DNA from 3 places in the Vreelandella sp. 21 genome. Region 1 is predicted to be linked to each of the others. Evidence: riboswitches for the same ligand, from Rfam matches in the RefSeq annotation. Region 1 holds a riboswitch; each other region holds the start of a gene.
What was found. Region 1 has a riboswitch for thiamine pyrophosphate ahead of ACN06F_RS13115 (sodium:solute symporter). Riboswitches for the same ligand answer to the same signal wherever they lie in the genome.

Region 2: another riboswitch for thiamine pyrophosphate. It lies ahead of tenA (thiaminase II); the one in region 1 lies ahead of ACN06F_RS13115 (sodium:solute symporter).
Region 3: another riboswitch for thiamine pyrophosphate. It lies ahead of thiM (hydroxyethylthiazole kinase); the one in region 1 lies ahead of ACN06F_RS13115 (sodium:solute symporter).

What each region holds. Positions count from the first base shown of each region.
Region 1 is NZ_CP194673.1:2,837,869-2,841,144, reverse strand. Features, by position in the region: gene ACN06F_RS13130 (CoA-acylating methylmalonate-semialdehyde dehydrogenase) at 1-226, shown strand, start outside; gene ACN06F_RS13125 (hypothetical protein) at 276-983, opposite strand; gene ACN06F_RS13120 (peroxidase-related enzyme) at 1,183-1,764, shown strand; TPP riboswitch at 1,864-1,971, shown strand; gene ACN06F_RS13115 (sodium:solute symporter) at 1,961-3,276, shown strand, end outside.
Region 2 is NZ_CP194673.1:992,597-995,872, forward strand. Features, by position in the region: gene thiC (phosphomethylpyrimidine synthase ThiC) at 1-951, opposite strand, end outside; gene tenA (thiaminase II) at 996-1,694, opposite strand; TPP riboswitch at 1,773-1,931, opposite strand; gene ACN06F_RS04555 (hypothetical protein) at 2,140-2,706, shown strand; gene ACN06F_RS04560 (DUF2971 domain-containing protein) at 2,826-3,276, shown strand, end outside.
Region 3 is NZ_CP194673.1:220,413-223,688, reverse strand. Features, by position in the region: gene gloA (lactoylglutathione lyase) at 1-520, opposite strand, end outside; gene ACN06F_RS01080 (hypothetical protein) at 765-1,109, shown strand; TPP riboswitch at 1,165-1,260, shown strand; gene thiM (hydroxyethylthiazole kinase) at 1,285-2,094, shown strand; gene thiE (thiamine phosphate synthase) at 2,084-2,698, shown strand; gene ACN06F_RS01065 (LysR family transcriptional regulator) at 2,695-3,276, shown strand, end outside.

The DNA of each region.
Region 1 (3,276 bases):
CTTTGAAACCGATATCGACGTAGGCCAGATTGGTATCAACGTGCCGATCCCTGTACCCGTCGCGTACTTCAGTTTTACGGGTTCGCGAGCTTCCAAGCTTGGCGACTTGGGGCCGAATGGCAAGCAGGCAATTACCTTCTGGACGCAGACCAAAACGGTCACTGCCCGCTGGTTTGAGCCAGAAAATGTATCTAGCGGTATTAATAGCACTATTTCGTTGAGTTAATTGCACCATGAAAAAGCCCCGCGATAAGCGGGGCTTTTACAGTGTCGACTCAAGTATCCTGAAATAACGGCAGACTTCTTTTTAGGAGCTGGCCGATAGGGCCAAGCTGACTGGCGTGCATAACGAGAATGGTGGGAGCGGCAGTTGGCGTTTTTGAGTTGTGAGGAACTATGTGAGGAACTAGCAGCGCAAATTCACCTTCTTCGAGATGAAATTCATGCAGCTCACGCAAGCCATCGGGTGTTTCGCACTGAGAGCAGCGGTAGTTATCATCTTCGCCATAAACTAAGCGATGATACATTTTGAAGAGCGTATAAATGGCTAAACCGCCTTTCAAAGCAGGCCAGCGGGCAGGTGTGCTGCGCAGCTTGTCAGAAACGATGATGCCATCGGCTTCTGCGCTGGCGAATACGCTAGCTAGTGGTGCTGAGAGGAGCGACGTGCTAGCGCTTAACGACGTCTCGTGTTCTTGAGGGTTCGAGGAGACCTCGTTAACCACTCGGTGGAAATCATCTAATGAGGCAAGCGGGAAGTCCTTGTGCTTTAGATCACTTGGCTCGAAGCCGCCGTTTTCCCAGCCATGGATAACTCGGAGGGTGGCACGCGCGTGATGCATAGGCAGGGCAAGAAGGGTGTGCAGCATTACCCGGATATGAAGCTGACGCTCATCGGTGTCGTTTTTAAATGCGCAATAAGGGTCGGCAAAAAGAGTATGCAAGCGCCCAGGCGTATGCTCTTTGGCTTCGGAATAATGCATTTTGGTGTCCCTGTTAATTGCCGTTTGATGTATTTACTGCACGGCTTATAGGTCATTGAATAGTTGAGAGTATGGACAGCGTTAGCCGCGATTGAAAGTCACTTTGTTTAGTGTTTTGTTACCGAATCGCGTTATCCAACAACATAATTGTTTAATCAAAACAAAAATTTAAAGCTCAATTAGGAAGTGAGGTGTAACGATGACTAATCGACTTAGCCGTTTCCGTGTACCAGAAACGCTGGATGAACTGCCTGACGATATTCGTGATGCAATATTAAAAGTGCAAAGCAAGGCGGGATTTGTGCCCAATGTATTCTTAATGCTGGCGCATCGCCCTGAGGAGTTCCGCGCTTTTTTTGCTTATCACGATGCTTTGATGGAGCGTGAATCCGACACGCTGACTAAAGCTGAGAAAGAGATGATTGTTGTGGCTACCAGTGCTCGCAATCGTTGCCTCTATTGTGTTGTTGCCCATGGCGCGCTATTGAGAATTTATAGTAAAGACCCTTTAGTCGCTGACAATGTCGCTATCAATCATCTGGCGGCAGGGCTAAGCGAACGCCATCGAGTAATGCTGGACTTTGCATTGCACTGCGGGATTGAGGTTGGGGAGTTCTCTGCCGCGTGGCAAACAACATTAGAGAAAGTAGGTTTTACGCTAGAGGACTGTTGGGATATTGGCGCCATTGCTGCTTTTTTCGGCATGTCGAATCGGTTAGTGACCATGACGGGTACGCCCCCCAATGAGGAGTTTTATTTGATGGGACGCCTACCGCGTTAGTAGGATAAAGACGCACATCTAGGCGTGACTCGCGAATAAATTTTACTAACGCCCAGCCTTTACTAACGAGCCGCTTTCGCCGAGGATAGCGTCTCCATTCACTGTCGCCAGGGGAGCCCGCAGCTGTTGGGCTGAGAATGCGCACTGCGCAGACCCTGGAACCTGATCCGGTTCATACCGGCGGAGGAAGTGCGACATGCCTTACCTAACGTCAGCCGTACTTGGTGCGGCGCTATTCTGTTTTGCTTTTCTGGGCCTGCGTGCACGTCATGTGCAGGGGTCGCTTGATGACTATGTCACAGCACGAAACTCGCAAACCGCTTCCACACTTGGATTCTCCTTTTTAGCCTCGGGAATGGGCGCCTGGATTCTGTTTGCGCCGCCTGAAATTGGTGCCTTTGTTGGTCCTTTAGCGTTGGCAGGCTATGCCATTGGCTCTGCGCTGCCGTTTATCGTGTTGGGGTTGTACGGACCAAAAATTCGTCGTGCATTGCCAGAAGGCAGAACCATCGCCGAATTCGCCCACGCTTGTTACGGCAAGGGGGTGCGTCATTGGGTGCTACTGGTATCCGTAGCCTACATGGGCTGTTTTTTAGCAGCGGAACTGACGGCGATAGGTGCCATTACCGCGCTGCTTTCCGATGTACCACCTGCACTAGTGATTATTGGCGTTGCGCTCACTACCTTGGTGTATACGGTGATTGGTGGGTTGCGCGCAAGTCTCGCAACGGATCGCTGGCAGGCATGGCTTTTACTAGCCCTGTTATTAGCCGTAGGTAGCGTTGCGATTTGGCGGCTACCAACCATGCCGAATGACGCAGTCATGCCCTCTATTCCTATTGCAAGTGCGCTCAGTGTTGCCCTGACGCTCGTGATTGCGGTGACCGCCGCCAATCTTTTTCACCAGGGCTATTGGCAGCGTGTATGGGCTGCCCAGGATGACCAGAGCTTAGGTCGTGGCGCTTGGCTAGGCGGCGGTCTGACCGTACTGGTTGTGATGGTGATCGGCGGTGTCGGCATCATGGCCGCCATGAGCGGTGTTGCTTTGGGAGAACCACCTATTCCTTTCTTTGCGCTGTTAACAGATGCGCCTGCCTGGGTGGCATTACCTGCATTGGTGTTGGCAGTCACGCTAGTGACCTCAAGTGTAGATACGCTGCAAAACGGTATAGCGTCTCTGATAGTTGGGCGTGGCGGTGAACAACATGCAGCATCTTTAACGACCGCACGTTGGATAACGGTCACAATGATGGTGCCGGTGGTATTTATTGCCCTGCAAGGACTGTCAGTGCTGCGACTCTTTTTGATAGCAGACCTACTTTGCGCTGCCATCGTGGTGCCTGTGCTGCTCGGCCTATGGCAACGTATGACGCCAATGGCGGCGATTGGTGGCGGCATGGCTGGGTTAGTAGGGGCAATACTACCGGGATGGCTAAGCCAGGGAAGCATCGCAGCTGGCATCATGGCGGCTACCTTTCCAGGCAGTATCCCAACGTTGGGGCCTTTTCTAGG
Region 2 (3,276 bases), 1.8 Mb from region 1:
TTCGGCAATGCCGTTGACCTTCTCAAGCGCTTGATAGATCGGCACTGTGCCAATCGGCACCGGCGAGTTGCGGATGATCCACTCACGTGTTTCGTGGATATTCTGGCCGGTGGAAAGATCCATAATGGTGTCCGATCCCCAGCGGATACCCCAGGTCATTTTGTCGACTTCTTCTTCAATCGACGAGGTAACTGCCGAGTTACCCAGGTTGCCGTTAATCTTTACCAGGAAATTACGGCCAATAATCATCGGCTCGGATTCTGGGTGGTTGATATTGTTGGGGATAATTGCGCGCCCCCGGGCAACTTCGTCGCGCACAAATTCCGGCGTGATCTCTTCCGGCAATTTTGCACCAAAGCTCTGGCCAGGATGTTGGTGACCAAGAATACGCTCAACTTCAGCGGTGCCTAATGTTTGGCGGCGCTGGTTCTCGCGAATGGCAATAAATTCCATTTCAGGGGTAATAATGCCCTGGCGCGCATAGTGCAGTTGGGTGACATTCTTACCTAGTTTTGCCCGGCGCGGGGTGCGCGTTAAATCAAAACGCAACTGGGCGAGCGTTGGGTCGTTAGCGCGGCGATTGCCGTACTCACTGGTGGGGCCGTCAAGGAACTCGGTATCGTTGCGCTCTTCAATCCAGGCGCGGCGCAGGGCGGGTAGGCCTTTGCGTAAATCGTTGTTGGCGGCTGGGTCGGTGTAAGGGCCAGAGGTGTCGTACACCAGCAGCGGCGGGTTCTCTTCATCAATGCTGCTGGTTTTAGTCGGCGACAGAGTGATTTCCCGAAACGGCACGCGGATATCGGGTCGTGAGCCTTCAACGTACACCTTGCGCGAGGCGGGCAGCGGCTGAATGGCAGCGGCATCGACCTGGGCAGTTTCCGCTAAAAAGTGGCTGGTGTTACTTTTTGAGGTCTCAGTTTTTAAAGTTTTAGTTTCTAAAGTCTTCGTCATGACGGTCGTCTTCCTTCGTTGTTGATTATGGTTATTGTGTTGGCTTAATGGGTGCGACTTTTGTCTGTTAGATCGCTGTCTATCAGATCCAGACCCATCTGCCAGAAATCGATTTCCAGACGCGTGGCGTCGCGGAAGATCTTGCTCAGCTCGGCAAAGCGGGCGGGGGTAACATCGGCCAGGCGGGCGTTGAGCCATTCAAGCTCAGCCTGCATGGCGGCCTGAAACTCCTCGCTTTCGTACATCGCTATCCAAGCATCAAAAGGGTTTTGGCTGCCGCGTAGGGTAGAAGTCTGAGCGTTCAGCCAGTTGGCGATTTCGCCGTAGCCCACTAAGCAAGGAGCCAGCGCTACATGTAAATCGAGCAGGTCGCCGCGATTGCCGGTGTCTAATACGTAGCGGGTATACGCCAAAGTGGCTCTGGCTTCCGGAAGCTCCGCCAGCTCTTGTTCGGAAATCCCCCACTCCTGGCAAAAGCCCACGTGCAGGCCCAGCTCCACATCCACAATGGCTTTTAAACCTTCATGGGCTTGGCGCAGATCAGCCAGCGTAGGGCTTTTATAGGCGGCCAACGCGTAGGCGCGGGCGAAGTGAATCAAAAACAGGTAATCCTGTTTCAAATAGTGGCGAAACGATGCTTCTGGTAGCGCAGCGGAACCCAGCTGGCGGACAAAATCGTGCTCAATATAGGCGCGCCAGTCGTCATGGCAGGCATTAGTAAGATCAGCAAAGCGGTAGCCCATGGTGCCTCCGGTAGTAATGATCCGGAAGGTGGGCGGTTGAGATCGAGGAAATGGCGCAGAAGGTGGCGTGAAACTAAGCCGAGGCCATCGCTTGATCCCTACGCCGGTACCCGCGCGCTCGTTATAGGAGCAGCGCATTAGCCGGATCAGGTTCAGCGGGACCAGCGCTTTGGCAGTATCAAGAAGATACGCCCTGCGCCATCTCAGCCGGATTCACCGGCACCCCGTCAAGCAGTTAGTGCCAAGCAGTCTAGGAGGAGGAGAGAAGAGATGCAAGGGGCACGCGCAAGCACGCGAATTTTGAATATGCAGTCAAAATTGGCTTTGCTCTCTTGGGAATCAATGGGGTAGAGTCAAATTGGATGGCTGCAAAACCCCAATGAATGTGCCGTCGCGTTTATTGGGGGGTTGTAGCGAGGCGTATAATCACTGTTAAGCACTAATCATGAGCCATGAAAAATTAAACGGTGACTTTGAATTATTCAGGAATCATTGCATCGAAATTCGGCACCAGTACAACGTCTACGTGAATCTTTTTAATGAGGATTCTGAGCCTGTATTATCCAAGGTCGCTGCTACTTTTTTTACTGAAATTGCATCGATTATGCATAGAGATTGGAAGCTTCAAGTGTGTAAAATAATGGATGCCGCTGAAATGTATGGTAAAGTAAATATTACTATCGATCTGATCAATAAGCAGTTAGCCGATGAGGGATTAATGGATTCGGAGGTCAACTCGTTATCGTTGGCTTTGAAAGCTTTTGGCGCCAAGGTTAAACCTGCACGTAACAAGCGAATTGCTCATTATGATAGGCTATCTCAAATAAACGGTTCGGATTTGGGTGGAACAACTGAATCTGAATTGGAGGGGTTTTTAAACAACTTGCAAGAGTACTGCGATAAAGTTGGCCGCCTTGTCGGTATAGGACCTTTAGATTTCTCAGGTGGTGGCTGTGCTGGAGATGAGCTTGATTTACTTAAATGTCTAAGAGCGTACTGCAAAAATGCCTAATAAAAAGTGCAACCTGACCTCCACTGCGCCGTTTTTTTTTATGGCTTCTCGCTACGCTACCATAAAAACAAACAACTACGCTCCGGCGGGTTAACTTGGCGTTATACGAAAAATTGTCTATGCATTACAAATATAGGTCATTGGAAAATTTCAAGAACTTTGTCGACATTGTTCTCAATAATAGAATTTATGCAGCGCCATATTTCGAGCTCAATGATCCTATGGAAGGGCTATATACATACGATAGTGGCGCTATAAATAGTGAGTTGGTAAGAAAAATAAAAGGCGAAAAAACCAAAATCAGAATATGCTCCCTTTCACGTCGATTTGATAGCACCCTAATGTGGTCACACTATGCGGATAGCCATAGAGGTGTAGCAATAGGCGTAATCGTACATCCAAAGCATGAGATCAGGTCTGTAACTTATGAGGGGTTGTCTTATGTGCAAAATGCCACAAAGCATGGCAGTCACGAGACTGCGAAAAATGTCTTAACTTGCAAGCTGGAACCGTGGGCCTATGAAGAAGAGGAGCGAGTATTTGTAACAGACTCTAACTACATTGATGTAA
Region 3 (3,276 bases), 1.4 Mb from region 1:
CTGCCATGCGGTCTGCCTGAATCACTTCGATCCAGTAGCCATCTGCATCTTTGACAAAGATAACGTCTTTCATCTTGCCCTGGTCCGCGCGCTTGATGAACGTCACCTCATGCTCATCAAACCATGCCTCGGCAGCTTCTAAGTCAGGAACACTAAAGCAGATATGACCAAACCCTTGAGGCTCAGCGTTACCGTCATGATAGGCAAAGTCCTGCTGATCTTCTGTGCCCCAATTATGCGTCAACTCCAGCAAGCCTTTCTGACTGAAGGTCCAGGCAGTGCGTGCTTGACTGTCTTCTGGCACGTTATCGCTGCTTTCGAGATTGGCTAGGAAGTAGAGCGAAAACTGCATCTCTTCGAAATCCAATCGGCGTAGCACCTGCATTCCAAAAACCTTAGAGTAGAACGCTAGCGCACGTTCGGGATCCTTCACCCGCAGCATGGTGTGATTTAAGCGAAACCCTTGGGTTTGCGGCGCTACGGGCGCGACTCCGGAATGTTGTTCGCCTTGAAAACTCATTTTGCTCTCCTGTCGCTAATGCTGATCATTGAATCCATTGAGCCTCACTTACCGCTTACCATGGGGGCTTTAGAGCCATAATACCAGCCCTTACAAGCATGTAGGATTCACTAACGCAGTGTCACATTAAGCACACTGGCAATACTAAACAAAACCCCTACACTTATTATTCATAAACTTTACAAAAAGCAGTTCCCGCAACATGAGCGATGCCCCACCTTTGAGGCGCCCACAGGAGTTTTCCATGACCGCGATTGATATGACCCTCGGTGACCACATAACGTTAAAGCAGTTAGCCCATGCCATACACAATGGCTTTTCACCGATTGTGGAAGTTGAATCAATGGATGGTATCTATAAGGTTCGCTTCCATCACGCGAACGGTGTTTCTGATTTAACCAGTGCTGAGGGGCATGTCAGCACGTTTTTGGGCACCGGTGAGATTCGCGACACCCTTGGACAGCTGGGCCTCACTCATGGCGTGCTTACGTTTGCCGACCAGTGTGGCGATGAAATGATTGGTGTTGAGGGTAAGGCGATAACGCCTGATGAGATGCTCACCTACGGAACACGCATCTCGTTTCGTTGATATTTGCTCATAGCGTTTCCCAGGCTTTACAGATTGATCTAAGCCAAGGATAGTACCATCACGACAGGGGCGCCCTTGCTTAACGGGCTGAGAAGCACCCTTTGAACCTGAACCGGATAACACCGGCGTAGGGAGTCGTGGTGCAACTGCATCACCTCCCAGCCGGGAGGATATTATGCCTTCACGCCCACTCGGCGATTATCTCCGCGATCTGCGCGCTGCCACACCGCTGGTACATTGCATTACCAACTATGTGGCGATGAATAGCACCGCTAACTTGCTATTGGCGACAGGTGCTTCCCCCGCCATGCTGCATGCCCAAGAAGAAGTGGCGGAGTTCACGGCTATTTCTGGCGCGCTGTCCATTAATATTGGCACCCTCTCTTCCCCTTGGGCTGACGCCATGGCAGTCGCCGCGCGCACTGCTCATGAAAACCATATTCCGTGGGTGCTTGACCCTGTGGCTGTTGGTGCTACCACATTTCGCCTGCGTGTTTGCGAGACGCTGCTGGCTTATCAGCCTAGCGTTATTCGTGGCAACGCCTCAGAAATTCAGGCACTTAACGGACTCGCCAGCCAAGGGCGTGGAGTCGATGCGACTGCTAGCACCCAAGAAGCTACAACCGCAGCCATTGCGTTAGCACAGCAACATCGCTGCGTGGTGGCGGTCACTGGCGAGAGCGATTTCATCACCGATGGCACGGATCATTATCGGCTTAAAGGTGGGCACGCACTCATGCCTCGCGTGACTACCTTGGGCTGCGGATTGAGTGCGCTGGTGGCAAGCTTTGTGGCCGCAAGCCGCGAGCAGCCGCTGGAGGCCAGCTTGGCCGCCTTGGCGTGTTTCAGCATCGCTGGAAGCCGTGCAGGCGAGCAGGCTCAAGGCCCTGGCAGTTTCCAGGTGGCGCTATTGGATGCGCTGTATCAATTATCCCCTGACGACCTTTCGACTCTTGCTCAATGGGAGGCGGTGCATGCCGTTTGATCTTTCACTCTATTTAGTCACCGATGCTGGTCTGTGCGCTGGCATGGGTCTGGAAAAAACCGTTGAAGCTGCTGTGCAGGGCGGCATTACCATGGTGCAGCTACGCGATAAACACGCTAGTGACGAGCACATGATCGCCCAGGCCAAACGTCTCAAAGCGATGTTGGCTGGCAGTGGCGTCCCTCTGATCATTAATGATCGCCTGAACGTGGCGTTCGCCAGCCAAGCGGATGGCTTACATGTCGGGCAAAGCGACACAGCTGTTCAAGCAGCTCGAGCCACTCTCGGCCAGCACGCCATTATCGGGCTTTCAATTAACACCCCAGCCCAACTTCAGGAGGCACCTGTCGAATTGCTCAATTACGTCGGTTTAGGGCCCGTGTTTGCAACTGGCAGTAAACAAGACCACGCCCAGCCAATTGGCTTTGATGGGCTGGCACGGCTTGCCAATGCTTGCCAACTTCCCAGCGTCGCGATTGGCGGGTTAAAAGCTGAACACATGGCTCAAGTGAAAGCCGCTGGGGCAAACGGTGTTGCGGTTATTTCTGCTATTTGTGGTCAGCCAGACCCCCGCCTGGCTGCACAGGCATTCCACGCGCAATGACCCAGCTCGACCATATCGCGGCGTTTGTAAAGGTCGCTGAGCTGGGTAGCTATACCCGCGCGGCCGAGGCGCTAGACCTTTCTCGCACGCGGGTATCTCGCCAAGTGATGGCGCTTGAAGAGGCATTGGGTGCTCGGCTTATTCAGCGCACCACCCGGCGGCTGCACCTCACTGAAGCGGGAGAACGCTATCTCGTTCGTGCGCAAAGCATTCTGATCGCTTTGGACGAGGCAGCGGCAGAAATCGGCAGTGGCACCAGTACGGTGAGCGGGCAGTTGCGCATCAATGGCCCGATGAGCTTCGGCACACGCTATCTTTCACCGCTGGTTGCACAGTTTATGCAAACGCACCCTGGGCTTGAGGTGCGTTTGGATCTAAACGACCGCCGCGTTGATTTGCTGGAAGAGGGCTACGATGCCGCCATTCGTATTGGCAACCTGCCCGACTCTAGCTTAGTGGCGCGACGGCTCACCCAGTGCCGGATGCTGTTTTGCGCATCACCTGATTACCTCGCCCAGTATGGCACGCCGCTGACTAGTGAAGACTTGGCATCTCACCGCTGCCTTCGCTACCGAAGC